2 regions of the Mesorhizobium sp. M1396 genome follow, and region 1 is predicted to be linked to the other one. Evidence: predicted binding sites of a transcription regulator. Region 1 holds the regulator's gene; the other holds the start of a gene.
The links. The regulator PhoB, encoded in region 1, activates phosphate uptake and scavenging genes when phosphate is short. The targets are predictions, from matches to a motif close to TGTCATNNANCTGTCAT.
Positions count from the first base shown of each region.

Region 2: the regulator PhoB is predicted to act here: its motif matches at 6,271-6,287, upstream of NKH02_RS17990 (PhoX family protein).

Region 1 covers NZ_JAMYLA010000016.1:108,615-124,387, reverse strand. Annotated here, with positions in the region: gene NKH02_RS13250 (PAS domain-containing protein) at 1-2,943, shown strand, start outside; gene pstS (phosphate ABC transporter substrate-binding protein PstS) at 3,456-4,511, shown strand; gene pstC (phosphate ABC transporter permease subunit PstC) at 4,577-5,560, shown strand; gene pstA (phosphate ABC transporter permease PstA) at 5,564-6,415, shown strand; gene pstB (phosphate ABC transporter ATP-binding protein PstB) at 6,412-7,215, shown strand; gene phoU (phosphate signaling complex protein PhoU) at 7,241-7,948, shown strand; gene phoB (phosphate regulon transcriptional regulator PhoB) at 7,968-8,657, shown strand; gene eglC (endo-1,3-1,4-beta-glycanase EglC) at 9,395-10,819, shown strand; gene NKH02_RS13210 (type I secretion system permease/ATPase) at 10,863-12,620, shown strand; gene NKH02_RS13205 (HlyD family type I secretion periplasmic adaptor subunit) at 12,624-13,943, shown strand; gene NKH02_RS13200 (ROK family protein) at 14,082-15,326, opposite strand; gene xylF (D-xylose ABC transporter substrate-binding protein) at 15,598-15,773, shown strand, end outside.
Region 2 covers NZ_JAMYLA010000025.1:74,043-89,815, forward strand. Annotated here, with positions in the region: gene NKH02_RS17950 (SulP family inorganic anion transporter) at 1-826, opposite strand, end outside; gene NKH02_RS17955 (helix-turn-helix domain-containing protein) at 895-1,173, opposite strand; gene NKH02_RS17960 (phosphatase PAP2 family protein) at 1,444-2,163, opposite strand; gene NKH02_RS17965 (hypothetical protein) at 2,178-2,519, opposite strand; gene NKH02_RS17970 (sensor histidine kinase) at 2,691-4,082, shown strand; gene NKH02_RS17975 (LuxR C-terminal-related transcriptional regulator) at 4,079-4,741, shown strand; gene NKH02_RS17980 (hypothetical protein) at 4,817-5,272, opposite strand; gene NKH02_RS17985 (hypothetical protein) at 5,590-6,060, opposite strand; gene NKH02_RS17990 (PhoX family protein) at 6,356-8,359, shown strand; gene NKH02_RS17995 (flavin-containing monooxygenase) at 8,449-9,639, opposite strand; gene NKH02_RS18000 (phosphatidylglycerol lysyltransferase domain-containing protein) at 9,989-11,026, shown strand; gene NKH02_RS18005 (ABC transporter permease) at 11,057-11,818, opposite strand; gene NKH02_RS18010 (ABC transporter ATP-binding protein) at 11,833-12,759, opposite strand; gene NKH02_RS18015 (cytochrome ubiquinol oxidase subunit I) at 13,011-14,372, shown strand; gene NKH02_RS18020 (cytochrome d ubiquinol oxidase subunit II) at 14,717-15,721, shown strand; gene msrA (peptide-methionine (S)-S-oxide reductase MsrA) at 15,760-15,773, opposite strand, start outside.

The sequences.
Region 1 (15,773 bases):
CGCGTCGGCATGCCCAGCGGCCGCAATTACGTTGCCGGTTTCCTGTTCGACATTTCCGACATGAAGCGCCGCGAGACCGAGGCGCAGGATGCGCGCAAGCATCTCGCCAGCGTGCTGGAATCCTTGCCGGCCGCCGTGATCATCTACGATCGCGACGACAGGTTCGTTTTCGCCAACCGCAAGATCCAGGACACGCTGCCGGCCTTGAAGCCGGCATGGCAGCCCGGCTGCACATTCCGCGAGGCGCTCGTCCTCGGCCATGCGAACGGCTATTTCCGCAACAGCGGCGATCCGCAAGTCGACCAGCTCTACGACAGCGACCATGATCGCTGGCTGGATGCGATCCTCGCCCGCTACCGCTTGCCCAATTCCTCCTACGAGCGTCACAACCCCGATGGCCGCTGGTATCAGGTCTATGACATGCGCACCGACGATGGCACCTTCATCGGTGTTCGTGTCGACATCTCCGAGATCAAGAGCCGCGAGGCGGCGTTGCGCGACTCGATGCGCCAGATCGATCTGTTCCGGCATGTGCTGGACGAATTGCCGGTCGCCGCCTTCATCAAGGCGCAGGACCTGAGCATCGAGTTCGTCAACAAGGCCTGGTGCGCGATCACGGGCTTGGGCAAGGAGGATGTCATCGGCCGCACCGACCGCCAGCTGTTCGGTGCGCAGGACGCCGATGGCTACAGCGATGACGATGCACAAGTCGTGGTGACCGGCGCCGTCAAGGAGGTCGAGGAACCCGTCACCCATCGCGACGGCACGGTTCGGCAATTGATGACGCGCAAGAGCCGCCTGGTGGCGCTGAACGGATCCGTGCATCTGGTCGGTTCGAGCACCGACATCACCGACGTCAAGGCGCGCGAGCGCGCGCTGGAAGAGAGCATGCGCGAGAACGAGGTGTTCCGCAGCCTGATCGACAACGTACCTGTGTCGATCTACGCCAAGCGCTCCGACCTCAGGCAGTTCTACGTCAACAAGGGCTGGAGCGATCTCACCGGCTTCGGCAAGGACGAGGTGATCGGCAAGACCGACATCGAGATCTTCGGGCCTGATGGCGAAGCCTTCGTCGACAGCGACCTTGCGGTACTGCGCACCGGTGAAACGCAAGAGGTCGAAGAGACCGTTACGGCGGCCGACGGCAGCGTCAGGCACCAATTCGCCCGCAAGGGCGCGATGATCGCATCCGACGGTTCGCTCTATTTGATCGGATCGACCACCGATATCACCGAGCTGAAGATGCGCGAGGCCGAACTGCGCGAGGCGCGGCAGCGCGCCATACTCGCCGACCGCGCCAAGTCGGAATTCCTCGCCAATATGAGCCACGAGATCCGTACGCCGATGAACGGCGTGCTTGGCATGGCCGAACTGCTGGCCAAATCGGATCTCGACCCGAAGCAGAAGACATTTACCGACATCATCGTGAAATCGGGCAACGCGCTGCTCACCATCATCAACGACATCCTGGATTTCTCCAAGATCGACGCCGGTCAGCTGGTGCTCGATCCGGCGCCCTTCAATCTTGCCGAGGCGATCGAGGATGTGGCGACGCTGGTGTCGACACGCGCCAAGGAAAAGGACCTCGAGCTCATCGTGCGCATCGAGCCCCGTCTCGAGAGCCTGTTCGTCGGCGATGTGGGCCGCATCAGGCAGATCGTCACCAACCTGCTCGGCAATGCGGTGAAATTCACCGATGAAGGCCATGTGCTGGTCGATGTCACCGGCGAGAGAGTTGCGACCGGAACAAAGCTCACCATCTCGGTCACCGATACGGGCATAGGTATCCCCGAGGAAAAACTGAAACTTGTGTTCGAGAAGTTCAGCCAGGTCGACACCTCATCGACGCGACGGCACGAGGGAACCGGCCTCGGCCTCGCCATCACCTCGCGACTCGTCGAGCTGATGGGCGGCGACATCGGTGTCGAGAGCGCCGAAGGCAAAGGCTCGACCTTCTGGTTCGCGGTGACGCTACCGAGGGCCGGAGAGCAGAACGGGCAACCCATCATGCCGATCGACGTGACCGGCGCGCGCGTGCTGATCGTCGACGACAATGCCGTCAACAGGGCCATCCTGACCGAACAGATGACATCGTGGACGTTCGATTCCTGCGCGGCCGAAAGCGGCGCCGAGGGCCTCAAGGTGCTGATCGCCGCCGCCGCCTATGGCGTGCCGGTCGATTGCGTCGTGCTCGACTACCAGATGCCTGAGATGAGCGGCGCCGAAATGGCGCGGATCGTGCGCAACACCGCCGGCCTTGCCGGCACACCGATCATCATGCTGACCTCGGTCGACCAGTCGCTCGCCAACACCAGCTATCACGATCTCGGCATCGATGCCCAGCTGATCAAGCCGGCGCGCTCATCGGTGCTGCTGGAAACGCTGGTCGCCACCATCCAGCGGCATCGCCACAACACGAGCGGCGGCGACGCCCTGCCGCTCGCAGGCACCGTCCCTGTAGCGCGGCCACAGCCGTCGGAGCAGCGGGCGCTGCTGCAGCCGCCTTCGATTCGCCCACGGCTACCCCCGATCGGTGGTGGCGACAGACTGGATATCCTGGTGGCCGAGGACAATGAGGTGAACCAGATGGTGTTCACCCAGATTCTCGGCGAGACCGGTTTTCGTTTCGAGATCGTCGGCAATGGCCGCAAGGCGCTCGACGCCTTCGGCCGGCTCAATCCGTGCATGATCCTGATGGATGTCTCGATGCCGGAGATGAACGGGCTGGAGGCAACCGCCGCCATTCGTCGGCTGGAGGAAGAAACCGGCACGCATGTGCCGATCGTCGGCGTCACCGCGCATGCGCTGAAAGGCGATCGCGAGCGCTGCCTGGAGGCCGGCATGGACGACTATCTGCCCAAGCCGATCAGCCCCAGGGCCCTGCTCGAGAAGGTCGAGCGCTGGATCGGCGCCAGCCGTCAGGCTCAGCGCAACGCCGGGTAAGGGGTTCTCGCCGCACCGGTTCGCGAGAAGCCAAGCAAAGATTCGCGACGCGTCCCGCGCGCAGCACTATGGCGCGATCGCACCATATCAAAACTGTGCCTGATCAAGACAATGGCCGTATTCGAATTCCGCTCTTCCCAGTTACGGGCGGGAGCAGCGACCGCCGGCATGAGACAGCGTCAACCTACCCCAACGGACCTGTTTTCGGCGATGGCCCGGCCACGACACCGTGGCCGAGAGCAACGCGCTCCCGTCCGGCTTTTCTTTATAAAGCCCTGCTGATCCCAAATCGCCGGCCAGCCTCGGGCCTAAACGTCGCAAGCCCCTGATTCCGGGGACAAAGCCGGGCTCCATCGGGAGTGCTGGCCAGGCCACAATTTGTTCGTCCCGATCATGCGTTACCGGGGTGACATCAAACTGTCATGCGACTGTAATAATCGAAGGCTATTGGCCTCAGCGGGCGCCGAGAGCAATGGCGCCGAGAGACCATCTTCCGAACAGGAGCAGGCCACATGAGACATTTCATCCGCTCGGCGGCCGTTGCGATCGCAATGGCTACGGCGTCCACTTTCACCCTTTCCGCGGCAATGGCAGCTGATCTTTCCGGCGCCGGCTCGACCTTCATCTATCCGGTGTTCGCCAAATGGGCCGACACCTACAAGAAAGACACCGGCGTCGGCCTCAATTACCAGTCGATCGGTTCGGGCGGCGGCATCAAGCAGGTCATCGCCAAGACCGTGACCTTCGGCGCCACCGATAAGCCGATGTCCGATGCCGACCTGGAAAAGAACGGCCTCGTGCAGTTCCCGATGGTGATGGGCGGCATCGTGCCGATCGTCAACCTGACCGGCATCAAGCCGGGCGAACTGGTTCTTGACGGCGCGACCCTGGCCCAGATCTACCTCGGCGCCATCACCACCTGGGATGATGCTGCGATCAAGGCGCTGAACCCGACCCTGACCCTGCCGTCCACCGCGATCGCCGTCGTGCATCGCTCGGACGGCTCGGGCACGACCTTCAACTTCACCAACTATCTGGTCAAGCTGTCGCCCGACTGGAAGGACAAGGTCGGTTCGGATACAGCCGTCGAATGGCCTACGGGCGTCGGCGCCAAGGGCAGCGAAGGCGTTGCCAATACCGTCAAGCAGACCGACGGCGGCATCGGCTACGTCGAGTATGCCTATGCCAAGCAGAACAGCCTTTCCTACTCCAAGCTGGTGAATGCCGCCGGCAAGGTCGTCGAGCCGTCGCTCGAATCCTTCGGTGCGGCTGCTTCGAATGCCGATTTCAAAGGCGCGAAGAACTTCAACGTCATCATCACCAACGAACCCGGCGACACCAGCTGGCCGATCGCTGCTTCGACCTGGGTGCTGATCCACAAGGTTCCCGACGATGCCGCCGCCACCGGCGAAGCGCTGAAGTTCTTTGCCTGGGCCTACAAGGACGGCAAGGAAACCGCCAAGGCGCTCGACTATGTCTCGATCCCCGACAGCGTCGTCGACCTGATCAAGACCTCCTGGAAGGCCGACATCCAGGCCGACGGGAAGCCCGTCTACGCAGGCGAGTAATAACATTTGAAGGAGCGCCGCGGCGCGGCGCTCCTTTTTCCTCAACTCAAAGAGCCGAGCTTCACATGAGCGCTGTCCAGGAAGCCTTGCCAGCCATTCGAGGTTCGCGCGACGCGATCGTCAGACGATTCGCGCTGACCGACGCAATCTTCCACGGGATGACCCGGGCCGCCGCCATATTGGTGCTGGTCCTGCTTGGCGGCGTCGCGATCTCGCTGTTTGCCGGATCCTGGCAAGCCCTGTCGACCTTCGGCTTCTCTTTCCTGACCAGCGAAAGCTGGAATCCGGTGACGGAGAAGTTCGGCGCGCTGGCACCGATCTACGGCACCATCATCACGTCGGCCATCGCCATCCTGATTGCCGTGCCGCTCGGCATCGGAATCGCCATCTTTCTCACCGAGCTTTGCCCACGCCCGTTGCGGCGGCCGATCGGCATGGCGGTGGAACTGCTGGCCGGCATCCCCTCGATCATTTACGGCATCTGGGGTCTGTTCGTGCTGGCGCCGTTCCTGCAGACGATCGTGCAGCCGTTCATCATCGGCGTGTTCCACGGCATTCCCGGCCTCGGCAGCCTGTTTGCCGGTCCGCCCTATGGCATCGGCCTGCTGACCTCGTCGCTGATCCTGGCCATCATGGTGCTGCCCTTCATCACCTCGATCACCAAGGACGTCTTCGACACGGTGCCGCCGGTGCTGAAGGAATCCGCCTACGGCATCGGCTGCACGACCTGGGAAGTGACCCGCCGCGTCGTCATTCCCTACACAAGGATCGGTATCATGGGCGGCGTCATGCTCGGCCTTGGCCGCGCGCTGGGCGAAACCATGGCGGTGACCTTCGTCATCGGCAACGCGCACCGCATCTCGACCTCGCTGTTCGCGCCGGCAACGACGATCTCCGCGACCATCGCCAATGAATTCACCGAAGCCGTCGGCGACCTCTACACGTCTTCGCTGGTGGCGCTCGGCCTGATCCTGTTCGTCATCACCTTCCTGATCCTTGCCATTGCCCGCTACATGCTGATGCGCATCGACGCCCGCACCGGAGCCTGACCGATGTCGACAGCCACATCGCTTCACCAGAGCCGCAAGAGGAAGAATGCCGTGATGATGACGCTGTGCGTCACCGCGGCGGGCATCGGACTTGCCTGGCTGGCGCTCATCCTCGGCGCGCTGGTCTACAAGGGCGCCGCCGGCCTGTCCCTTGACGTCTTCACGCAGATGACGCCGCCTCCCGGCGACGCCGGCGGCCTGCTCAACGCCATTTACGGCAGCGTGGTCATGACGATCATCGCCGTCATCGTCGGCACGCCAATCGGTGTGCTGGCCGGCACCTACATGGCCGAATACGGTCGCTTTTCCAAGCTGACCACCGTGGTGCGCTTCATCAACGACATCCTGCTGTCGGCGCCGTCGATCATCATCGGCCTGTTCGTCTACGAACTGATGGTGCGGCCGATGGGGCATTTCTCGGCAATCGCCGGTGCTGTCGCGCTCGCCATCCTCGTCATTCCGGTTGTGGTGCGCACCACCGAAGACATGCTCAATTTGGTGCCGAACGCCCTGCGCGAAGCCGGCACCGCGATCGGCGCGCCGCGCTGGGTGGTCATCAAGTCGGTCGCCTACCGCGCCGCGCTTTCCGGCATTGTCACTGGCATATTGCTGTCGATCGCCCGTATCTCCGGCGAGACTGCACCACTACTCTTCACGGCGCTGAACAACCAGTTCTGGTCGAGCAATCTCAACGCGCCGATGGCCAGCCTGCCTGTCACCATCTTCCAGTTCGCTCTCAGCCCTTACGAGGAATGGCAGCAACTGGCCTGGACCGGCGCACTTATCATCACATTGACGGTTCTCGCGCTCAGCATCGTTGCGCGCAGCCTGACCGGACGCAGAGAGGACAAATGAGCCAGATGTTGTCTCCAGACATGACGATCGCCGCCGAGGCCACCGCCAAGGCCAAGATCGAGGTCAAGAACCTCAACTTCTACTACGGCCAGTCGAAGGCGCTGAAGGACATCACGCTGTCCTTGCCGGAGCGCAGCGTCACCGCTTTCATAGGGCCTTCGGGCTGCGGGAAGTCGACGCTGCTGCGCGTCTTCAACCGCATCTATGAGCTTTATCCCAGGCAGACCGCCGAAGGTCAGGTGCTGCTCGACGGCCAGAACGTTCTTGACCGCTCGCAGGACCTCAACCTGCTGCGCACCAAGATCGGCATGGTGTTCCAGAAGCCGACGCCATTTCCGATGTCGATCTATGAAAACATCGCTTTCGGCATCAGGCTCTACGAGAAGCTGAGCAAGTCCGAGATGGACGGCCGCGTCGAGCAGGCGCTGAAGCGCGCGGCACTCTGGACCGAGGTCAAGGACAAGCTCGACGCCAGCGGCCTCAGCCTCTCAGGCGGCCAGCAGCAGCGGCTCTGCATCGCCCGTACCGTGGCGGTGAAGCCGGAAGTCATCCTGCTCGACGAGCCCGCCTCGGCGCTCGATCCGCTGTCAACCGCCAAGATCGAGGAGCTGATCGACGAGTTGCAAGCCGACTACACGATCGTCATCGTCACCCACAACATGCAGCAGGCGGCGCGCGTGTCGAAGCAGACGGCCTTCATGTATCTGGGCGAGCTGGTCGAGTTCGACCGCACCGAGAAGATCTTCACGTCGCCCCGCGAGAAGCGCACGCAGGACTACATCACCGGCCGCTTCGGCTGAGCTCAGGCATACGAGGAACAGGATCATGAGCGAACACACAGTCGCTTCTTTCGACGAGGATCTCGGTCAGATCAGCAAGCTGATCAGCGACATGGGCGATCTCGCCAGCTCGATGGTCGGCGGTGCGACCAAGGCGCTGTTGAATTCCGACAACGCCTTGGCACAGCGCGTCGTCTCCGACGACGCGATCATGGACGCGCGCCAGCGGGAGCTCGACGACCGCGCCATCACGCTGATCGCCAAGCGGCAGCCGATGGCCGACGATCTGCGCCATGTCGTCGGTTCGATCCGCATGGCCGGCGATCTCGAACGCATCGGCGACCTTGCCAAGAACATCGCCAAGCGCGTCGGCACTGTCGGCCTCAGCGTTACGCCGCGCGACCTTTCGCACTCGATCGATGGAATGGCACAACTGGTGCTGATCCAGGTGCAGGGCGTCATCGAGGAATATGCGGCGCGTGACGCCGCCGCGCTGGCGAAACTGCGTGCCGACGACGAACGCATCGACGTCAAATACACCTCCGTGTTCCGCGAACTTCTCACCTATATGATGGAAGACCCGCGCAACATCACCGCGTGCACGCATCTTTTGTTCTGCGCCAAGAATCTCGAGCGCATCGGCGACCACGTCACCAACATCGCGGAAAATGCCTATTATGTTTTGACCGGCACGCAGCTGCCGGCCAATCGTCCGAAGCAGGACGAGACGACAATGTCCGCGCCGGCGGCATGACGACAGGGGTGACCAGCCGATGATCGCGCCACGCATCATGGTGGTGGAGGACGAGGAGCCGCTAGGCGTGCTGCTCCGTTATAATCTGGAGTCCGAGGGCTATCAGGTCGAGGTGGTGACGCGCGGCGACGAGGCCGAGATCCGGCTGCAGGAGAACGTGCCTGACCTTCTGGTGCTCGACTGGATGGTGCCGGCGGTTTCCGGCATCGAACTCTGCCGACGCCTGCGAATGCGCCCCGAGACCGAGCGGCTGCCGATCATCATGCTGACCGCGCGCGGCGAGGAGAGCGACCGCGTGCGCGGCCTCTCGACCGGCGCCGACGACTATCTGGTCAAGCCTTTCTCGACGCCGGAGTTCATGGCCAGGGTCAAGGCGCTGCTGCGCCGTGCCAAGCCGGAAGTGCTGTCCAGCGTGCTGAAGGTCGGCGACATCGTGCTCGATCGAGAATCGCATCGGGTCTATCGCAAGAAGAGCGAGATCCGGCTCGGGCCGACCGAATTCCGCCTGCTCGAATTCATGATGCGCCATCCCGGCCGCGTGTTCTCGCGCAGCCAGCTGCTCGACAATGTCTGGGGTGAGACGATCTACATCGACGAACGCACGGTGGACGTGCATGTCGGCCGGCTGCGCAAGGCGGTCAACAACGGCCGCATGCCCGACGTCATCCGCACCATTCGAGGTGCAGGCTACGCGATCAGGGAAGATTAATTCCCATCCCATCCCGATAAATCGGAACCCAGGTTCAAACTCGGTCAGCAGGCGGTCGCCAACGGCCGCGAAGGGTGGAATGTTGCATTCGTCTCATCGGTGGAGAACGAGCATGTGGCGCCCAAATGCGGTCATCCCATCAGTTTTCGAATGACCGCATTTGGGCCAAGGCGACAGGCGGCTTCTGGCATCCAAAATGCGGTGGCGGACATTCAAGCAGGCGGGATTGAAATCTTTAACCGACCCTTCGCGCTCGTTGCCCGGTCGCAGCGAAACGTCCGCAGCGGAGTGAGCCATGCTGGAATTGATTGTGCGTGGCTAACTGGTCGGTCCCTTCACAACTCGATTGCTCTGCGATCTCTCAAACTGCTGTTGTGTCCGGCTGGCCGCGGGAAGAACGGTTCGCGATTAGTCGGTCATAATCGCCATTTTGCCCGTAAAACTCTGCCCTCCAAATCGTGCTCCTTCTAGCGAGGTTTGAACTAATGCATGTATCTATATCCGTCAAAGCACGCGACTTTCACATAAATATAGAATTTTATTAAAATTACATTTTTGACGGAGGACGGATTCCTTCTCTTTATTCAGTGTATGTGCGCCGAATGGTCAATATTATCTCGGATCGGATGACGATTCCCTGGAACTATTTCATCCGTTGCAACGTTGCTTGGGAAGCAGTCGCTGGGACTCGTATCGAATGATTTCACCAGGTCGAATACCATGAGGAAGGATTTCTGATGAGCACCGTCGTAAACGCCAAAGGCGTCCCTCTTCCCTACACCGGCGCTTCCACTCATTGGTTCTCGGCCACTGGGTCTGGACCGGAACTGCATGGCACCTCCGGCAACGACTCCTTCTGGGGAGACACCGGCGTCAAGGTCACGATCTACGGTGGCGCCGGCGACGACTACTATCACCTCTATTCCACCAACAATAAGGTGGTCGAGGATCCTGGGGCAGGAATCGACACGATCGACACATGGATGAGCTACAAGCTCCCCGACAATTTCGAGAACCTCGTCGTTACTGGCGCCAATCGATATGCGTTCGGAAATGCGTTGGACAACATCATCAAGGGCGGGTCGGGTCGTCAGACGCTGGATGGCGGCAAGGGCGACGATGTCCTGATCGGCGGAGACGGCGCCGACACTTTCGCCATCTCTAAAGGAAATGGAAGTGATCTTATCTTCGATTTCGGTGCGACCGATACGGTCCGCCTTAACGGCTATGACTTCACTTCGTTCGATGCCGTCCGTTCACAGATGGTTCAGGTGGAATCGAACGTGATGCTGAACCTCGGATCCGACGAGATCCTGGTGTTCAAGAATACGACCATCGACAAGTTGCAGCCCACCCAGTTCGAGCTGCCGATAGACAAGTCCGGAATGACGCTGTCCTTCTCCGACGAATTTAACACGCTGAGCCTTCGGAACGGACAGGACGGCACCTGGAATTCCAATTTCTGGTGGGGAGCGCCGAACGGCAGCACATTGAGCGGCAATGGCGAACTGCAATGGTATGTCGACGCCAATTATGGCCCGACGAGTTCCGTCCACCCGTTCAGCGTTGAAAACGGCGTCCTCACCATCACCGCGGCGCAGGCGCCGGAGGACATCAAGCCTCTGATCAACAATTATGAATACACCTCGGGGATCCTGACGACGCACGACACCTTCGCGCAAACCTATGGCTATTTCGAAATGCGGGCGGACCTGCCCGAAACAGCCGGAGCATGGCCGGCCTTCTGGCTGCTTCCGGAAGACGGATCGTGGCCGCCGGAGCTGGACGTTGTCGAAACGCGCGGCCAGGATCTGAACACGCTCTACATGACGGCGCATACCAATGAGACGGGAGCGCACACGAAGGTTTCGTCCACGGTGAATGTTGCGGACACCGACGGTTTCCACACCTATGGCCTGCTCTGGACGAAGGATGAGCTTGTCTGGACCTACGATGGTGTAAAGGTCGCCCAAGCGGCAACGCCGTCCGACATGCACGACCCCATGTACATATTGGCAAATCTCGCGGTGGGCGGCATTGCCGGCCAGCCTCCTGACCATCTGGCGACGCCGGCGGAGATGAAAATCGACTACATCCGCGCCTATACGCTGGACGACCTGCAGCACCACCCCTTGGACATCGCGCCCGACCATTCGGTCTAAGCGACGCCCTCACGTTGGGGCCATGAGCCGTTGGAGCGCGGGAATGATTGCACAGTCTGGCCTGCGGGCAGTCTTGAGGCGCGCCATCGTAGATGTCGGTGCTTTCTCGTTCCTCATCAACATCCTGCTATTGGTGATCCCCCTCTATCTCTTGCAGGTCTATGACCGCGTCCTGCTGTCCTCCAGCGTCGAGACGCTTTTCTACCTCTCTGCTATCGCGGTTCTCGCGCTCGCCTTTCTCGGTCTCCTCGATACGGTCCGCTCCGTTTACACACAGCGCGTTGCAGCCACGGTCGACAACAGATTGGGCGCGAGGACATTCGCCGTCTCGCTTGAGGCTAAGTACGCCGGCGGCGCAGCTCCGTCTCCACTGCGCGACCTTGCCTCGGTATGCGCCTTCATCAGGTCACGCGGCGCGGCGGTCTTGTTCGACCTGCCGTTCGCTCCGTTCTTCCTCGCCCTGCTGTACCTCATCCATCCTTTTCTGTTTTGGCTTACGCTGACAGGAGTTGCGATGTTGCTTGCGCTGGTCGTGGCAAATCAGCTTGCCGTCGGCAGGAACGACGCTTTGTCCGCGGAACGTTCGGCTGTCGCCAGCCTGTCGGAGCAGGCCTTTGCCCGCAACGCGGAGACGCTGCTCGCCATGGGCATGGTCCAAAACGCCACGCGCGTCTGGGGTAGGCACGTGGCGGAGGCGCTAATTCTTCATGACCGTTCGTCCATGGCCAACGCGATTTTCAGCGGAACGTCGCGAGCCGTACGCATGATGCTTCAGCTGGCGATACTGGGTGTCGGAGCATGGCTCGTGCTGCAAGGGAAGATGACGGCCGGGATGATCTTCGCGTCTTCCCTGGTGTCGTCCCGCGCGCTGCAGCCGCTCGACCAACTGATCGGTTCATGGCGCCAGATCGTCGACGCCAGACGATCGTGGAAGCGGTTGGACAAGGCGCTTTCCGCCCATCCGGCACAAACGCAAAAACTGACATTGCCGGATCCGTCGGGCGAAATCGTCGTGCAGGACCTGATCTTTGTCGCGCCGAACGCCACGCCCGGCACCGAACCCATCATCAAGAGACTGAACTTCCACATCGGCGCCGGCGAAGCGGTTGCGATAATAGGTCCAAGCGGAGCCGGCAAGTCCACCCTGGCAAGATTGCTTGTCGGTGCGATCCAAGCGACTAGCGGCTGCGTCAGGATCAACGGCGCCGACCTCAGAACCTGGAACGAGAAGCAGCTTGGCCGTCATATCGGATACCTCGCTCAGGAGGTGGAACTCTTTCCCGGATCGATCGCGGAAAATGTCGCCCGCTTTGAACCCGATGCAAGTGACACCTCGATCGTCGAAGCGGCAAAGAATGCCCAGGCGCATGAGCTGATATTGGAGCAGCGAGACGGCTATCAGACCAGAATAGGTCCGTCGGACAGAACACTGTCGGGCGGCGTACGCCAAAGGATCGGGCTGGCGCGCGCCTTCTACGGCAATCCGCGTATTCTGGTTCTGGACGAGCCCAGTACCCATCTCGATGGCAGCGGCGAAGCGGCGCTTGAAGGGGCGCTTGCCGCCGCGAAAGCGGCGGGCGTTACGACAATCCTGATAACGCACCGTCCCTCGATCGCCGCGGCCTGCGACCGCGTGATGCTTCTGCGCGGTGGAGTGATCGAAGCCTTCGGTCCAAGCGGCGACGTATTGCGGCGGTCGATTGCCGGTAACGGCCTTCCCCCACAGCGCGACACGGTGGTGACAGGGTCTTTTGCCACGACGATCCGCAGCACCCCTCATAGCGTCCGCTTTGGATCCTAGAAGATGGCAGCACAGAGTCTTGTCTGGGAAGGCAAAGCACGCACCGACATCCGGCGGGTGGCATTCGCCGGATACGCGGCAATAGCAATATTGGTGGGTTGCCTTGGCTATTGGGCGGTCAGTGCACCATTGTCCGGAGCGGTGATCACGCAAGGCACGATCTCGGCGACGGGCGGCAACATTCTCATTCAGCATCCCGAAGGCGGCATCATCCAGGAATTGCTGGTTCATGAAGGCGATCGCGTGCAACAGGCCCAGGATCTGATCATACTGGATCGAACAGCCGCGCAAGCCGAGCTCAACCGACTGGCGAGGCAGTCTGTCGCGCTCAAGGCCAGCGCCTCGCGGCTGAAGGCGGAGCGCGACGGATTGGACCGGCTTGCGCCAATCACGGAGGCTGCGCCACCACCGTTCCAGCACGATTTCGAGACTCTGGTTCAAGAACAGCAGAAGGAATTCAACGCCAGGCTCGCCCGGTTTCGATCGGAACAATCGATCCTCAGGCAACGGGTTGCCATGCATCGCCAGTCGGTCGTGGGATTGCAGGCCCAGAAACAGGCCATTCAGCAACAGGCCGAAGTCGTGAAGAAAGAACTCGGCATCAAGACCAGCCTGTTGGACAAAGGCCTCACCAATCGCACCGAATATTCGCAGCTTTTGCGCAGCGAGGCCGATCTCGTCGGGCAGGCAGGGGCGCTGGAGGCAAATCTCGCATCGGCCAACACCGAGATCGTCGAAGCCCAGGAGCAGATCGAGCGCCTGACCACGCAACGCGTGGAGGAAGCCCTGACGAGGCTCGACGAGGTGCGTTCTTCGCTGGCCGATATTGACGAACAGATGCGCGCATCCGAGGCAGTGCTGCGGCGGACGACGATCAAGGCACCGGCAGCGGGCATCGTGGTGTCGTCCACCTACAATGCCAAGGGCAGCGTGATTGCCCCAGGCGAAAAGATCATGGAGATCCTGCCTACGGCATCGGGCCTGATAGTCGATGCACGGCTGCCGCCGAAAGACATCGATCAGGTTCGTATCGGCCAGCCGGCAAAATTGCGATTGTCCGCGTTGAACATGCGGCTCACCCCTGAGATTTCAGCCATCGTGACCCAAGTTTCCGCGGACCGGCTCATCGACGAGGCTACGCATGAACCCTATTTCCGCGCCAAGCTGAAGATTGCCGCCGACCTGCCGCCCGGCGTGAAAGCGGAGCAGCTTTACCCCGGAATGTCGGTAGAGGCGTTCATCAGAACTGGCGACCGGACTTTCTTCGAGTATCTCGCACGGCCGATGCTTGATTCCTTCGCTCGCGCTTTCACCGAGCGGTAGATGTTACGGGCCGCGCAATCTCCTCAGGCACGGTCAATGACCACCAGGGCTGGGTATGAAAGTTCAACCGAGGGCGTGCGAACTTCCGCTCAGGGTCGAACTCGGTCGTTTAGAATGATTGGTTTTTGACCCTGGTCCTCACGCAACGCTCTTTCCGACGCTCCCTCTCGCCTGCGCGCCGGGTGCAAAAATCTCCTGGTCGACAAAGGTCAGCGCGCGCATCGCGCAGCCTTCGCGGATCAGCGGCAGTTCGTTCGGCTCGGTGTCGAAGGAGATCGATTCCGAGTGCTGGCCGCCGGCGGTCTGGGCAATGGCCTGCCGCAATGCAGGCTCGATCAAGTCGAAGGCGGCGGCACTGACGCCGACCATGGCAACGGGCGCCGGATCGATCAGCGCGAACAAGCTGCCGAGACCGTAGCCGAGCGCTTCACCGGCCTTGCGATAGGCCTCGCGCTCGGGCCCATCCCTTTCGCGTGCCGCGGTCGCCAGGGCCCGCATGTCGGCGTCGCTGACATCGGCGACTGGTTCCGCGTCTTCGCCCATCTGCCTTGCATTGCGCCAGATGGCGTAGTTGCCGGCATAGGCCTCGACGCAGCCGCGCCGCCCGCAGCGACACAGCGCACCGTTTGGCTGATGGATCATGTGGCCGAACTCGCCGCCCGAGGAATGGGTGCCGGTAAACAGCTCGCCTTTCAGCACCAGGCCCATGCCGATGCCGTGCGACAGCAGGATGGCGATGAAATCGTCGCGGTAGCGATCGGGATCGCGCCAGCGCAGCGCGATCGCCATCATGTTGCAGTCGTTCTCCATGGTGGCGGGGATGCCGAACTCGGCTTCGAGTATGTCGGCGAAGGCGATGTCGGTGTGCGGGGTGATCGGCGACCACAGCATTGCGCGGGAACGGGTGTCGGTGATGCCCTGGATCGCCAACGCGATGCGGGCGACGCTGCGCACGTCGAGATCCGGGTCTTCGAAGCGGCGCCGCACGATTGCCGTGCATTCGCCGATCAGCGCGTCGCGCGGCATTGTCAGCGTGTCCAGCCGGCGCTGTTCCTCCGATATCACCTGGCCGGCGTAGTCGATGACGGCGACGGAGAGAAAATTCAGCGACAGCACCACGGTCATCACCGTCGCGGCTTCCGGATTGAGGCTGAGGCCGACCTGCGGCCGGCCGCGTTTGAGCGAAGCGGCCTCGCTTGGCTTGCTTTCGGCCAGGATGCCTTCGCCGATCAGGTCGGAGGAGATCGCCGATATGGTCGAGTGGCTTAGGCCCGTGGTCGCGGCGATCTCGGTACGTGACGGCTGTCCGGCTCGGCGTACGGCGGCGATCACCATCGCCCGGTTGCGCCGGCGCAAATCGTCGTGGCGGATTCCGACCGACATGTCCTCTTCAAGTCCTCCCGGTCGCCGCGGTTCTCCGTACCCCTCGAACGCTGTCGGCAACGCAGCCAAATACTGGCAGAAGCTGTCCACTCTGTCATTTATTTATTCCGGAGCTCGAAAAAAATTCGCGAGCACCTCAAAATCCATCAGAATCGATGTTGACAGCGTTCGGGCGCTGGATCAGTATTTTTTCGAGGCTCGAAAAAATAGAGCCTCTGTGCCGGCCTTCGGGTCAGTTTGGTCGCGCCATACGCGGCGCAGGGAGGATATTATGAAAAGATTCACAGCCGCCATCCTGGCGGGTGTCGCCATGTCGCTGACGCTCGCGTCGGTCGCACAGGCGAAGGACAAGGTCATCGGGGTTTCGTGGTCCAACTTCCAGGAAGAGCGCTGGAAGACCGACGAGGCCGCCATGAAGACGGCGATCGAGGCTGCCGGCGACAAGTA
Region 2 (15,773 bases), on a different contig from region 1:
GCAGCACGGCGACCATCCTGTCCAGGCTGATCGGCGGCAAGGCAGGCATCTGCAGACTGCGTGGAATACCGCCAAAGCGGGTGCCGATCGTTTCGGCAGGCAGTGAAAGAAGCGCCACGGCCAGCGATGCCAGCCCGATGGCGATGAGCATGGCGGGCCAAGTCGGCCGCCAGCGCCTCAGGCCGGCTATGGTGACGATGGTCAACACCGCCACGAAGGTCGCCGCGGGGTTGATGGTGCCGGCCGCCTCACCGACCGCGATCAACTTCGGCACCAGCGGTCCCGGCTCCCTGCCGGCAAGCTTCAGCCCGAACAATTCGACGATCTGTCCTGAAAAGATGATGACGGCGATGCCGGCGGTGAAGCCGACCGTCACCGGATAGGGAATGAACTTGATGTAGGTGCCGAGCCGGAGATAGCCGATGGCGAGCAGGAAGACGCCTGCCATCATCGTTGCCAGCAGCAGGCCATCGATACCGACCCGGGCAACCGTCGCGGCCACCAGCACGATGAAGGCACCGGCCGGACCGCCGATCTGGAAGCGGCTGCCGCCGAGCGCCGAAATGATGAATCCGCCAATGATCGAGGTGTAGAGGCCGCGCTCCGGAGTCACGCCCGAGGCGATCGCGATCGCCATCGACAATGGCAGCGCGACGATGGCGACCGTCAGCCCGGCGATGGCGTCGGCCTTGAAGTTTGCGAGCGTGTAGCCCTCGCGCCAGACCGTCACCAGTTTCGGCGTGAACAGTTCGGAAAATGTCGGCTTTGCCGATTTGTGGGCCGACTTATGGGCCGTTTGATGCACCGCCCGCTGCGTCTGATCCATGAACTGCCTTCCGCACCCTGAAAGCGGCGGGATCGTCGGCAGGACTGTCGGCGGTCGCCGTCGCGACTTTATGCCGGCTCAGCCTTGGGATCTGGCGGCACGACAGGCCTGAGGCGCACGCCCCGGCCGCCGCGCTCGCTGGTCTGGTTCTCGCCGATCAACTCCACCCCGGCCTCGTCGAGAGCCTGGATGACCTTCATCAGCGTGTCGACCACGCCCCTGACCACGCCATCGCTCGCCTCCATGCGTTGTATCGTTGGAAGCGAAACGCCGGCACGCTCGGCGAGCGTCTTCTGATCGATGCCGGCCAGCGCCCTTGCGGCGCGCATCTGCGCGGCAGTGATCATCGGCCGGAATCCCCGTCTGAGTCTGCAGAAATAATGTATAATACCATCATTATGATGTTTCAAGCATCAATATGAACGTCTGGGACATAAGCTTCGTCGCCTGACCAGCCATTTTTTCAGATACTTCCCGAGGATTGCGAGCTAGGGTGTCCCATCTGGCGTGGGAGGTAACGCGTTGACTGTTTTCAAGACCTTCGTGACATCGGCAGCCTTGCTGTCCGCGGTTTTCCTGTTGGCGGGTTGCGGGCATGGGCTGATCAACCGGCTGATCTAATCTCCAGTCTCGCTGTCGCCGTTCGGGCGCTGCCCGCGCCATCGCTGCCACGCTCGGGCAGTGAGCCAGCACAGCATCGCCCAGATGAAGCCGGCGCACCAGCCGGCCAGCACATCCGACGGCCAGTGCACACCAAGGTAGATGCGGCTGATGCCGACCAGCAGCGTCGTCAGCACCGCCAGCGACAGCACATAGATCTTCGTCGTTCGCCCGGGTAGGAAGCGCGCGGCCAGCGCGCCGAGCGTCAGATAGGTCACCGCCGACAGCATGGCGTGGCCGCTCGGAAAAGACAGCGTTGTTTCGTTGACGAGATGCGAGACGAGTTCGGGGCGCGGCCGATCGATCCCGGCTTTCAGGAGGCTCGACAGGACCTGACCACCGGCCACCGCCACGAAGATAAAAAGGGCGGTCGCCGGCCTGCGGATAAGCAAGAGATAAAGGATTACCGCCGTTACGATCAGCACCAGCACGCTGCCGCTGCCCAAGCTGGTGATATCGCGCATCGCCCCTTCCAGCCAGGGCGGGCCGATCGGGCTGTCGGGCTGACCCGCCTTGCGGAAGGCGAGCATGATTTCGGTGTCGAAAGCGTGCGGCGTGGTGGCCCGCGCCACCTCCATCAACTCCTCGAAGCCCCACAGGCCGGCGGCGATGGCAAGGCCGGCCAGCAGCACCGGGAATTCGATCCGGTTAAGCAGTGTGTTCGCGGCGTTCTTCATCGGCAACTCGCCTGTTACAACCGACCTTGCAGATAGGGCCCGAGCGTGATCAGCGCCACCGCGGCGATTGCCAGCATGATGCCGGTCGCCTGCAACGCGTTGACGCGCTCGCCGAAGAAGACGAGTGCCACGGCATTCACCGAGACCAGCTGGATGACCGCCGACAGGCTGAACGACACCGACATGCCGAATTCGCGGATCAGCCGCAGCATGATCAGATTGCCCAAGGAATAGAGCGCCAGCGTCAGCAGGATCTTGCCAAGGCTCGGCGCCAGGCCCCATTGCTTGGCCGCGGTGGCCGCCAGCAGGAAAATGACAGTCGAAAAGCCGAGCTGCAGCAATCCCGAAAAACTCAACGTTTCATCCTCTCTCGAACGGCTTCCGCCGCGTGTGTCGCGGACGTTGTTTCCGAAGCGCGCCGGGACGTCAAGCGACCTCGACCAAACGTAAGGTCTTGGCAACGGCAAGACGGAAGCTCAATGTGCTGAAATCGCCCAACCTATCGATTGAAGGGCGGTCAGGGGATCATGATTCGTATTTTTCAAAACTTGGCGCGGCGCTGGAGCGAGCTTTCCCTTGCTCTGCAATTCGTCGTTGCCGGCGGCTTTGGCCTGCTCGCGGTCATGCTGGTGGTGGGCGCCTGGGTGACGGGTCAGATCCGGGATGGCGTCATCCGCAATTCGGCCGCCACGACGGCGCTGTATGTCGACAGCGTGATCGCGCCCCTGCTTCCCGATTTGCGCAAGCAGCATGAGCTCAGCGACTCCGTCAAGCAGGCGCTCGACGAGACGCTTGGCCAGGGCGCGCTCGGCAAGCGCCTCGTATCGTTCAAGCTCTGGACCCGCGACGGCACGATTCTCTATGCGAAGGAGACGGCGCAGATCGGCCGCCGCTTCGATCCGAGCGACAACCTGCGTTCCGCCTTCGAGGGCAGTGTCGTCGCCGAATTCAATACGTTCGATGACGATGAAGATGAGGAGAGGGCTTCCGGCCTGCCATTGCTGGAGATCTACAATCCCGTGCGCGAGCCGTGGTCCGGCGAGGTGGTGGCCGTCACCGAATTCTATGAGATCGCCGACGACTTCAAAGCCACGCTGGCTTCCGCTTTGTGGTCAAGCTGGCTGGTCGTGGCCGGCGCGACGCTGGCGGCCTTCCTGCTCCTGTCGGGCATCGTCCTGCGCGGCAGCCGCACCATCGACGATCAGCGCGGGGCGCTGCGCCGCCAGGTGTCGGAGCTGCAGGGTCTGGTGACGCAGAACAGCGCCTTGCGACTGCGCGTGCAGAGGGCGTCCCGTCGCGCCACCGCGCTCAACGAAAGATATTTGCGACGCATCGGCGCCGATCTCCATGACGGTCCGGCGCAACTCGTGGCGCTGGCGGCGCTGCGCATGGATAGTCCGGTGTTTTCCGGCGATGGCCATTCGGGTGAAAGCCGCTCGACCGAGGTCGCGATGATCCGCAAGACACTGGAGGATGCGCTGCGCGAAATACGCGGTATCTGCACCGGCCTGGTCCTGCCGCAGATCGAAACGGCTGCCGCGAGCGACATTCTTCGGCTGGCCGTCAACGAACACCAGCTGCGGACGGGAACGTCCGTGACCCTCACGCTGGCCGGGCAGTTGCCAGAACCTGGCGCCTCGGAGAAGATCAGCATCTATCGGTTCGTGCAGGAAGGGCTGAACAACGCCTATCGCCACGCGCGAGGCAAGGATCAGGCGGTGAGTGCCGGGATGAAGGGTGGCAGGCTTTTCGTTGAAGTATCGGATGCCGGGCCAGGCTTCGATCCCGCACGGGACGAGGGCCTCGGGCTCGCCGGTCTCAGAGAGCGGGTCGAAAGCATTGGCGGCCAGTTTGAAACCTTGACCGGGCCGCACGGCACGCGATTGGTGATCCGTCTATCGGTCGAGGAGCAAGCATGACTGGCGCCATTCGCATCGCCATTATCGACGATCATCCCCTCTTTCGCGAAGGTGTGACGCGCAGCCTGTCGGAGATCGGAGGCTTCGAGGTGGCTGGCGAGGGTGCCACGGCGCAGGATGCCGAACGCATCGCCGCGACGGTGCGGCCCGACATATTGCTGCTCGACATTTCAATGCCGGGCGGCGGTCTGGCCGCGGTCGCAAGCATCCTCGCCGGCCATCCCGCCCAAAAGATCGTCATGCTGACCGTTTCGGAGGCCAATGCCGATGTGACCATGGCCCTGAACGCAGGGGTGTGCGGCTATGTCCTCAAAGGTATCGGATCGCGCGCGCTTGCCGACATCCTGCGCAATGTGGCGGCCGGCGAAAGCTATCTTTCGCCGACGCTGTCGGCCCGACTGCTTTCGGATCTCCAGTCCCAGCAGCCGACCAACGGCATAGCGGACCGGCTGCGGCAACTCACCGAGCGGCAGACGGAAATCCTGCGGCTGGTGGCGGAGGGGCTGAGCAACAAGGAAGTCGCCTTGCGGCTGGAACTTCAGGAGAAGACCGTCAAGCATCACATGACCGGCGTGCTGTCGAAACTCAATGTGCGAAACCGCACCGAAGCAGCCTTGATGATGCGTGAGGCGCGCGACCGCGACAGGAACCAGTCTTAAGCCGCAAAACGAGGTCACCTCCGCCGGGGGCGGCGGAGGTGACATGCGAAGCCGGCCGTTGCCTGTTGGCTAGCTTCACAAGGTCTTGAGACGGCTGACATCGGCCGGCGTGGCCCGGCGGTCGATGATCGTGCGACCGAATGCATCCTCCATCCTGAAACGACCATTCTCGATCTTTTCCGTTATGCCATCGGGATGCCGGACCGTGATCTTGTTGCCTGTCACGTCGACCTCTTTGACATGGCTCGCGCTATTGTCGTTCTTACCTCTGTTGGCTCCCGACTGGCCAGCATTGCCACTGTTGCCATTCCCGCTGCTGCTGTTGCCGCTATTGCCGCCACCGCTGTTGCCGCCGTTTCCACCGCCGCTGTTGCCACCGCCATTGCCACCCTTTTCTGCCTGTGCGCTGGCGGCGTAAATCCCGGGAACGGAGCCGTCGAAGGCAATCTGATAGGGAGCGATGGTCAACGCCAGCGCAGCCGCGGATTTGAGCGCAAGCCGGCAACAACGGGTCGTGAGCGATCTGTGCATCCTGATCTCCGTCGATTGAGCCCGGCCCGCCCACTCTCAAACGCTGCAGTTGCAACCAACATCGCCGAAAGACGTGGTGCCCGGAAGCGACCTCCGACCGTTGCGGTTGTCTCCTAGGACTTTTGGAAGCGCAAGGTTGGACTAAAGTCCTACACATGTGCTAAGAGGTGCCGTATGAACGGCGGCGCGACCGCCGATGGCCATCGGGAAACTGGCTTTCCCGATGCCTGGCGGCGGCAGACGCCGGACATCAAGTCACCTCCGCCGGGGGCGGCGGAGGTGACTTGTGAAGCCGGCCGCTGCCTACTGGCCTTGCCTCACAATGCCTGGAGGCGACTGAAATCGCGCGCCGTCGCCGGACGTTCGATGATCGTGCGGCCGAGGGCATCCTTCATCTCGAAACGATCATTCTCGATTTCTTCCGTGGTGCCATCGGGATGCTCGACCTTGATCTTGTCGCCGTCCACTTCGACCTTGTCGCCAGTGGCCGCATTGACATGATGACCGGCTCCGCCGTTGTCGGATCCGGAATTGTCGGTTGCGCCATGGTCGTTGCCGGCGCCATCGCCGCCGCCGCCGGGCCCGGAATTGCCGCTGTTTCCGCTGGCACTTCCACCGCTTCCACCACCGCTGCCATCATGTCCGCCATCCTTGGCATGCGCGGCCGCGGCAACGATGCCAGAAGCGGAGTCATGGAAGGCGGGTTGATAGGGGGCGACGGCCAGCGCCAATGCCGATGTCGCTCTCAGAGTCAGCCAGCGATAGCGGGTGGGGATCGATCCGCGCATCCCGGTCCTCCTCTTCATCAGGCCGATGCCGAAATTGGCAAGCGGCCGACCATTGCCGGCATAGCGGCTTTGGCATAGGGGGCCTACGACCGATGCCGCGCCAACAGGGACCTTTGCTTGGCCTGATCGGGGACCTTGGTCCCCACATTGCGCCGTTGCGAAAGGGGTCGGCTGCCGAGATCGTGGAACGCGGTTGAAAGCGGCCTGAGCTGTCACGAAAATGTGATCGACCGGATATAAGGGGTTAAACAGGCAACACGCTCCAGCCATCCCCAAAGCCAGAGGCAAGCCCCAGATGACCGAACATCGCTCTCCCGACGCCCGCTTCCGCACTAGCCTGCTCGAGGAAAACGACGGCCCGGCAACCAACCCCACCGACAACCGCACCATGGGCGAGATCATCGCCGCGCGGTTCTCGCGCCGTGGCTTCCTCAAGGGCTCGCTGGCCGTCTCGGCCATCGCCGCCACCGTCAGCCCACTGGCGCTGGTCAGCGCCGACGAGGCCCGGGCCGCCGATGGTTCGGCCTTCGCGTTCGACGAGTTGGAGGCCGGCATCGACGACAAGCACCATGTCGCGCCCGGCTACGACGCCGATGTGCTGTTGCGCTGGGGCGATCCGCTGTTTGCCGATTCGCCGGAGTTCGACCCGGCGAAACAGTCGGCGCAGGCTCAGGCGAAGCAGTTCGGCTACAACAACGACTATGTCGGCTACATCGCGATCGACGGTTCGGCCGAACATGGCCTGCTGGTCGTCAACCACGAATACACCAACCCGCATCTCATGTTCCCGGGCATCGTCAAGATCGTCGAAAAGGATGGCAAGAAGTCGGCCGAAGTCGCACCGCTCTCGAAGGAGCAGGTCGATGTCGAGATGGCTGCCCATGGCGGCACCATCGTCGAGATCCGCAAGGTCTCGGGCAAATGGCAGGTGGTGCGCGACGGAAAGCTCAACCGCCGCATCACCTCCAACACCGAAATGGCGTTGTCCGGTCCGGTCGCCGGCCACGACCGCGTCAAGACCAATGCCGACCCGTCCGGCGCCAAGGTTTTCGGCACGCTCAACAATTGCGCCGGCGGCGTCACGCCCTGGGGCAGCTATGTGATGGCCGAGGAGAACATCCACGGCTATTTCTCCGGCGACCTGCCGGAGGGCCACAAGGAGGCCGCCAACTACAAGCGCCTGGGCATTCCCGAAGGCGCGTATGAATGGGCCGCGCATTACGATCGTTTCGACCTCGCCAAGGAGCCCAATGAGGCCAACCGCTTCGGATGGATCGTCGAGGTCGATGTCAACGACCCGACCTCGACGCCGAGGAAGCGCACCGCCATGGGCCGCTTCAAGCACGAGGGCGCCGAATCGATCGTCGCCAAGGACGGCCGCGTCGTCTTCTATCTCGGCGACGACGAGCGCTTCGATTATGTCTACAAATTCGTCACCAGGGCGGCGTTCAATCCGAACGACCATGCCGCCAACAAGGACCTTCTCGACGACGGCACGCTGCATGTCGCGAAGTTCGCCGACGACGGTTCGGTCGAATGGCTGCCGATCGTCTTCGGCCAGGGGCCGCTGACGACCGAAAACGGCTTTGCCAGCCAGGCCGACGTGCTGATCGAAACACGCCGCGCCGCCGACCTGCTCGGCGCCACCAAGATGGACCGCCCCGAAGACATCCAGCCCAATGCCGTCAACGGCAAGGTCTATGTCATGCTGACCAACAATTCGAAGCGCAAGGCAGACCAGGTCGATGCCGCCAACCCGCGCGCCGAAAACGCCTTCGGCCACATCATCGAAATATCGGAGGATGGCGGCGATTTCGCCGCTGCCAAGGGCAAGTGGGAAGTGCTGCTGAAATGCGGCGATCCCACCGTGGCCGATGTCGGCGCCACCTTCTCGACGGCGACGACGGCCAATGGCTGGTTCGGCATGCCCGACAATTGCGCGGTCGATTCGGCCGGTCGCCTGTGGGTGGCCACCGACGGCCAGGGCCCGAAAGCCACCGGCCGCACCGACGGCCTGTGGGCGGTGGACACCGAAGGGTCGGCGCGGGCGACCTCGAAACTGTTCTTCCGCGTGCCGATCGGCGCCGAAATGTGCGGTCCGCTGTTCGCACCGGACGATCAGACCGCCTTCGTCGCCGTCCAGCATCCGGGCGATGGCGGCGAGGACTGGGAGCCGTTCGGCCGCCCATCCTACTACGAGGACCTGTCGACGCGCTGGCCCGACTTCAAGCCCGACATGCCGGTGCGGCCGGCGGTGGTCGCCATCACCAAACAGGGTGGCGGCAAGATCGCGGTCTGATATCAGGCACTCGTTTGCAACTGGTGCTCACCCTGCTCGCGGAGGGACTTGCTAATGGAGGTCGTGGGTTCCGGCGGCTCGAGCCGAAATCAGCGTGAGGCACCGGACGAGGCGCCAGCGGAACCTGCGATCCGTTTGGCGATCGCCTTGGCCAGGATGCCGGCATTGGCGAAACAGCCGCGAATGCTTGGCCGCATGCCGGTGAACCACAGGCCGGGGAATTTCGGATCGGATTGGCCGCCATTGAAGAGCGGAACGCCCTTGCCGTCGAGCACGCCGAGCTTGCCGACCATGGGCTCCAGCCCGGTGCGATAGCCTGTCGCCGCAATGACGATGTCGGGATAGACCAGACTGCCATTGGCCAGTATCACGCCGTCGCGGGTGAATTCCCGTATGGCTGGCACCACGGTAATCTTGCCCGATTTGATGGCGCTGACCGCGCCGTCGTCGGCGGCGATCGCGGTATAGTCCGAGGTCAACCGGCTGGCGCCGCCCGAGGGCGCTGGCGGCAGGCCGAATTTGGTCAGGTCGCCGAAAACCAGGCGCTGCGTTGCCGCCATCACCGCATCGGCGATCCACAACGGCAAGCGCGCCATGAGCGGCGAAAGCCTGTGTACTGCGACCTTGCCGACCCGCTTGGGCAGCAAAGCGGGGCCGTTGCGGGCCGACAGCCAGATGGCTGCCGTGTTTATGCCGGCCAGATGATTGAGCGCGTCGAAACCCGAATTGCCGGCGCCTACGACCAGCACTTTTTGGCCCGCATAGCCCTGCGCGTCGCCGAAATCCGCCGAATGGATGATGCGGCCGGCGAAATCCTTCATGCCTTTCCATTCGGGAATGAACGGCAGCCTGTCGCGGCCAGTGGCGATGACGACATTGCGGGCAAGGCGCGGTCCGGCGCTGGTCCGCAGCGCCCAATGATCGCCCTTGAAGGTGATCTCTTCGACAGCGACGCCAAACTGCACCGGCAGCCGGTTCTCCCCACTGAAATCATTCATGTGGCGGATGACGGCCGTCCTTTGCGGAAAGGCAGGCGTGCCGGGGGGATAGGCAAGGCCGGGCAGCGAAGAAAGATTGCGGTGGGTGTTGAGATGCAACTGCTGATGCCGCCGATGCCAGGGTTCGGCCAGCCGGCTTTCCTTTTCCAGGATTGCCGTCGGAACGCCGGCGTTCATCAAGGCATGCGCCGCGACCAGTCCGGCAACACCGGCGCCGACGACGATTGCCGGCTCGACCGTTATCGGCAGGTCCGCAACCGATCGGATTGTCGTATCAGTCATTCACCCTCGAATCCCCATTCGACCATTGCAGCAAGCTCGCAGGGCGCTGTAACCGTTTGATCCCGTGCAGGATCCATAGAGCAAACCGCCACTGATTTTCCAGCCATACGATTTTCGAGCCATCCATTGGGCCGCGATTGCGCTCTGTATGGCATATGCGCGATATCAGCGGTAATCAGGTCGCGGCAATGTGATTGATTCGAGGCCTTTGGGGGCTGGTCTCTGTCATCCCCACGCGCATGCCCGGAGTCAGGGTTCGGTTTTCAAGGTCATGCGCAGAATCAAAGTGTTACAGCACCTTTGCGCGTCTTGAACGCGCGACGCTGTGGCGGCACGCGGAATCTCGACCATGCCCTCCTTGCGGATCTATTTCGACAAAATCCTTGAGGGCGCCGCGCCCAAGGTGGCGCGGCAGGAGCTGACGCATGTCGAGCGCCTGGCGCTGGTTCGCCGCCATGGTGACTTCTCGCTAGCCTATTCCAGCGCCGTTCAAAACAAGCTTTCCTATTTCGGCGACGCCGACGGCTACATCGCCTTCGGCACCAAGATGAAGCATCATTTCGCGCTCGGCGACCCGGTGGCGGCTCCAATGCTGCGGTCCGACTACATCAGACGCTTCGTCGAGACCGGCGGCAGCCCGTGGTTCGTGCAGATCGGCGAGGAGACCGCGCGCGTGCTGGCCGGACTCGGCTACAAGGTCAATCGGCTCGGCATCGATACGCGCCTCACCCTGCCTGATCATGATTTTTCCGGAAAGCGCAACGAGACCGTGCGCTACTCCGAGCGTTGGCTGTTGAAGAAGGGCTTCTCGTTCGAAGAGGACAAGCGCACGATCCACCTCGACGAGATCGCCCGGCTCTCCGACAACTGGCGCGGCGACCGCATCGTCAAGCGTAGGGAAATGGGCTTTCTCAACCGCCCGTTCGCCGACCATCTCGGCATCGATATGCGCCGTTTCGTCCTGCATGGTCCCAATGGCGAGCTGGTCGCCTTGCTCGACTTCGACCCATTGTATCGCGACGACAAGGTCATCGGCTACACCACCGCCTTCAAGCGCAAGCATATCGATGCCTCGCCGCATGCCGAGATCGGCCTGACCAAATTCGCCGTCGACCGTTTTCGCGAGCAAGGCATCTCGGTGGTGACGCTCGGCCTGTCGCCGCTCGTCGATATCGGTCCGAGCGGATTTCCCGAAAGCGATTTCTGGCGCAACACCTTCCAGCGCGCCTACGATTCTGCCTGGGTCAACCGCCGCAGGTTCAACCTGCAAGGCCAGGCGGCGTTCAAGCGCCGCTTCCACGGTGTCGAGGAGCCGGTCTACATCGCCTTCCGCAAGGGGACGTATGTCGAGATGCTGGGGTTGCTGCGGCTCGTCAAGGCGATCTAGACCTGGCTGCGGCTCAGGCACTTTCGCCGCTCAGTTCCTCAGCCGGTAACCGGTCCTGAAGATCCAGGCGACGATCGTTATGCAGATGGCCAGGAAGACGACCGTCATGCCTAGGCTGATGCCGACCGAGACGTCGGACTTGCCGTAAAAGCTCCAGCGGAAGCCGCTGATCAAATAGACGACCGGATTGAACAGTGTCACCGTGCGCCAGATGCCGGGCAGCATGTTGATCGAATAGAAGCTGCCGCCGAGGAAGGTCAGCGGCGTGATGATCAGCAGCGGCACCAGCTGCAACTGCTCGAAACTCTTTGCCCAGATGCCAATGATGAAGCCGAACAGGCTGAAGGTCACCGCCGTCAGCACCAGGAAGGCGACCATCCAGAACGGGTGCAGGATGGTAAGCGGCACGAACAGCGACGCTGTCGCCAGGATGATCAGGCCGAGGATGATCGACTTGGTCGCGGCACCGCCGACATAGGCGATGACGATCTCCAGATAGGAGACCGGCGCCGACAGCAATTCGTAGATCGAGCCGACGAATTTCGGGAAGTAGATGGCAAAGGAGGCGTTGGAGATCGACTGCGTCAAGAGCGACAGCATGATCAGGCCCGGCACGATGAAGGCGCCGTAGCTGATGCCGTCGATCTCGGTGATGCGCGAGCCGATGGCCGAGCCGAAGACGACGAAATACAGCGATGTCGAGATGACCGGCGAGACGATGCTCTGCAGCACGGTGCGGAAGGCACGCGCCATTTCCATCCGGTAGATCGCCCATACCGCACGTAGATTCATGGCCGGGCGCAGGTTCATGGCTCTCTCCTCACCAGATTGACGAAGATCTCCTCGAGCGAGCTGTTTTGCGTGTCGATGTCGCGGAACTGGATGCCGTCGGCCTCGAGGTCGCGGATGAGCGAGGCGACGCCCGGCCGCTCGGCCTGGTTGTCATAGGTGTAGGTCAGCTGCCCGCCATCGGCCGACAGCTCCAGCGCGTAGCTCGAGAACGCCTCCGGAATTGCGGGCAGCGGATTGCGCAGTTCAAGCACCAGCCGCTTGCGGCCGAGCTTGCGCATCAGTTCGGCCTTGTTCTCGACGAGGATGATCTCGCCGCGGTTGATGACGCCGACGCGGTCGGCCATCGCCTCGGCTTCCTCGATGTAATGCGTGGTCAGGATGATGGTGACGCCGTCCTCGCGCAGCCGGCGCACCATCGCCCACATGTCCTGGCGCAGCTCGACATCGACGCCGGCGGTCGGCTCGTCGAGGAACAGGACGCGCGGCTCGTGCGACAGCGCCTTGGCAATCATCAGCCGGCGCTTCATGCCGCCCGACAGCGTGATCGCCTTGGCGTCCTTCTTGTCCCACAGCGACAGGTCGCGCAGCACCTTCTCGACGAAGGCCGGGTTGGCCGGCTTGCCGAACAGGCCACGGCTATAGTTGACCGTCGCCCAGACGCTCTCGAAGGCGTCGATGGTCAGTTCCTGCGGCACCAGCCCGATCAGGCTGCGCGCGGCGCGATAGTCCCTGTTGATGTCGTGACCGTCGACGGTGACGGTGCCCGACGAGCGGTTGACGATGCCGCAAACGATCGAGATCAGCGTCGTCTTGCCGGCGCCGTTGGGCCCAAGCAGCGCAAAGATCTCACCACGCTGGATGTCGAGATTGACCTCCTTGAGCGCGGTAAAGCCGGTGGCGTAGGTCTTGGAGACCCCGGAAATGGACAGGATGGAAGGCATGGCTGAAAACGGCTGCTTGAAAGAGGTCCCTTGATATAGGCCGAATGTCGCTGTGCGCAACCGGAAGTCAATGCCGCTGCCGCCAGTTCTCGACAATGATTGCAGGGTCACGGGCGCTCAGGCCGAGCACGCGCCACGCCTGCGTCATGTTGGCAGGGCGCTGCGGCGTTCCGCCTCGCGGCGGGACGCCGCTTTGACCAGGCCCGGCTTGCGCCCTATTCTTCAATCACTAGAAGCAGCCGGAGCCCACCATGGACCCGCTCATCCTGTCGCGCATGCAATTCGGCGCCAATATCTCGTTCCACATCCTGTTTCCGACGATCACCATTGCGCTTGGCTGGGTGCTGCTGTTCTTCAAGCTACGCTACAACGCGACAGGCGATTCCGCCTGGATACGTGCGTATTTCACCTGGGTGAAGGTGTTCGCGCTGTCCTTCGCCATGGGTGTGGTTACCGGCGTCACCATGAGCTTCCAGTTCGGCACCAACTGGCCGGGCTATATGAAAACGGTCGGCAACATCGCCGGGCCGCTGCTGGCCTACGAAATCCTCACCGCCTTCTTCCTCGAGGCGGCCTTCCTCGGCATCATGCTGTTCGGCTTCCGCCGCGTCTCCAACCGCATCCACACGCTGGCGACGGTGCTGGTGGCTGGCGGCACCACCGTCTCGGCCTTCTGGATCATCGCGCTCAATTCCTGGATGCAGACGCCGGCCGGGTTTGAGATCCGCGACGGCGTGGCACACGCCGTCGACTGGTGGGCGATCCTCTTCAACCCGTCGATGCCCTACCGGCTCACCCACATGTTGCTCGCCTCCGGCCTGACGGTGTCGTTCCTGATTGCCGGCCTGTCGGCGCTGCGCTATCTCAACGGCGACCGCTCGGAATCGATGTGGAAGGCGCTGCGCACCGGCGTCTTCACCGCGGCTATCCTGATCCCGATCCAGATCTTCGCCGGCGACCAGCACGGGCTGAACACGCTGGAGCACCAGCCGCAGAAGATCGCCGCCATGGAGGCCAACTGGAACACCGGTCCCAACGTGCCGCTGGTGCTCTTCGCGCTGCCCGACGAGGCGGCCAAGGAAAACAGGTTCGAGATCGCCATTCCCGACGGGGCCAGCGTGGTGCTGCGGCACTCGACCAGCGGCGTGGTGCCGGGGCTGAACGACTATCCCGGCAACCATCCGCCGGTCTTCCCGGTGTTCTGGGGCTTCCGCATCATGGTCGGCACCGGCATCCTGATGCTCCTCGTCTCCTGGTCGGCCGCCTTCTTCCTCAAGCGCCGGCACAGGCTGCCGAAGCCGCTCGCTTTGCTGATGGTGCCGATGGCGCTGTCGGGCTGGCTGGCGACGCTGGCCGGCTGGTACACGACCGAGATCGGCCGCCAGCCCTGGCTGGTGACCGGCGTGCTGAAGACCGCCGACGCGGTCGGCCCGGTGGCCGGCAGCCATGTCGCGGTGACGCTCGCCATCTACCTTGTTCTCTATGCGTTTTTGCTGATCGCTTTTCTCGGCGTGCTGGTGCACCTGGCGCTGAAGGCGGCGAAGGATGGCGATAACTCGCCGCTGCCGGGCGTGCTCAACGCGCCGATGTCGCAGCCGGCCGCGGGGGAGTGATTGCCGAACCGAGGATCAGCTTAGCGTCCGATTTGCGGAGATATCATGCCAAAACAGACGGATAGACGATCGCCTCGGCCCGATTTGGCACTCCATCCCAGCGCCGGCGCCGCCCCTCACCTGCCTGCCGGCATCCTCTCCCCGTATAGTGGCGGGGAGAGGGACGCTGTCATCGGCGGTTTCGCCGACAACCAGCGCTGCAGAATAGGCGCCGAAGTTGCGGCCGGCCCCCTTCTCCCCGTCGTTATACGGGGAGAAGTGCCCGGCAGGGCGATGAGGGGCGGCTCCCGACTTTCATCCAATCGCGTGGCGATTGAACAGCTCCGGCGAGTGAGGAGAAGAAAATGACCTTCGACTGGCCAACCGCGCTCCCCCTCATCTTCGCCGGCCTGATGGGCCTCGCCATCCTGATCTACGTCATCCTCGACGGTTTCGACCTCGGCATCGGCATTCTCTTCGCCGCGGCGCAGGATGCCGAACAGGACACGATGATTGCCGCGATCGGCCCGTTCTGGGATGCAAACGAGACCTGGCTGGTGCTGGCCGTCGGCCTGCTGCTGGTCGCCTTCCCGCTGGCGCACGGTGTCATCCTGACCGCGCTCTACATTCCGGTGTTCGTGCTTCTGGTCGGGCTGATCCTGCGCGGCGTCGCCTTCGATTTCCGCGCCAAGGTGCCGACCGAGCGCAAGCACCGCTGGAACCGTATTTTCTTCCTGGGTTCCGTCATCGCTTCGCTGGCGCAGGGCTATATGCTGGGCGTCTACGTGCTCGGCCTCGATGTCGGCCTCGGCGGCATGGCGTTCGGCGTGCTGGTGGCGTTCTGCCTGGCTGCGGCCTACGCGGCGATGGGCGCTGCCTGGGTGATCTACAAGACCGAGGGCGAACTGCAGAAGAAGGCGGTGCGCTGGCTGCGCACGACGCTGGTGCTGACCGCGCTCGGCATGGTCGCCATCTCGCTGGCGACGCCCCTCGCCAGCCCGCGTATCTTCGACAAATGGTTCGTCTGGCCCTCGATGCTCTATCTGTCGCCGCTGCCGATCCTGTCGGCGCTGCTGTTTCTGTGGCTGTGGCGGCAGACCTTCCACCTGCCGAAGCCCGACGACCGCCATTCGCTGACGCCATTCCTGACGCTGGCCGCGATCTTCGCGCTCGGCTTTGCCGGGCTTGCCTGGTCGTTCTATCCGTTCGTGGTGCCGGATCGCCTGACCATCTGGCAAGCGGCCTCGGCACCGGAAAGCCTGGCCATCATCCTGGCCGGCACCGTCGTCGTGCTGCCGGTCATCATCTTCTATTCGTTCTACGCCTACCGGGTGTTCGGCGGGAAGGCGACGGATCTAACGTATGATTGAAGGTGTGATCTCCCCCTCAAGGGGGGAGATCATGCGCCTCAATTGCTCGCCG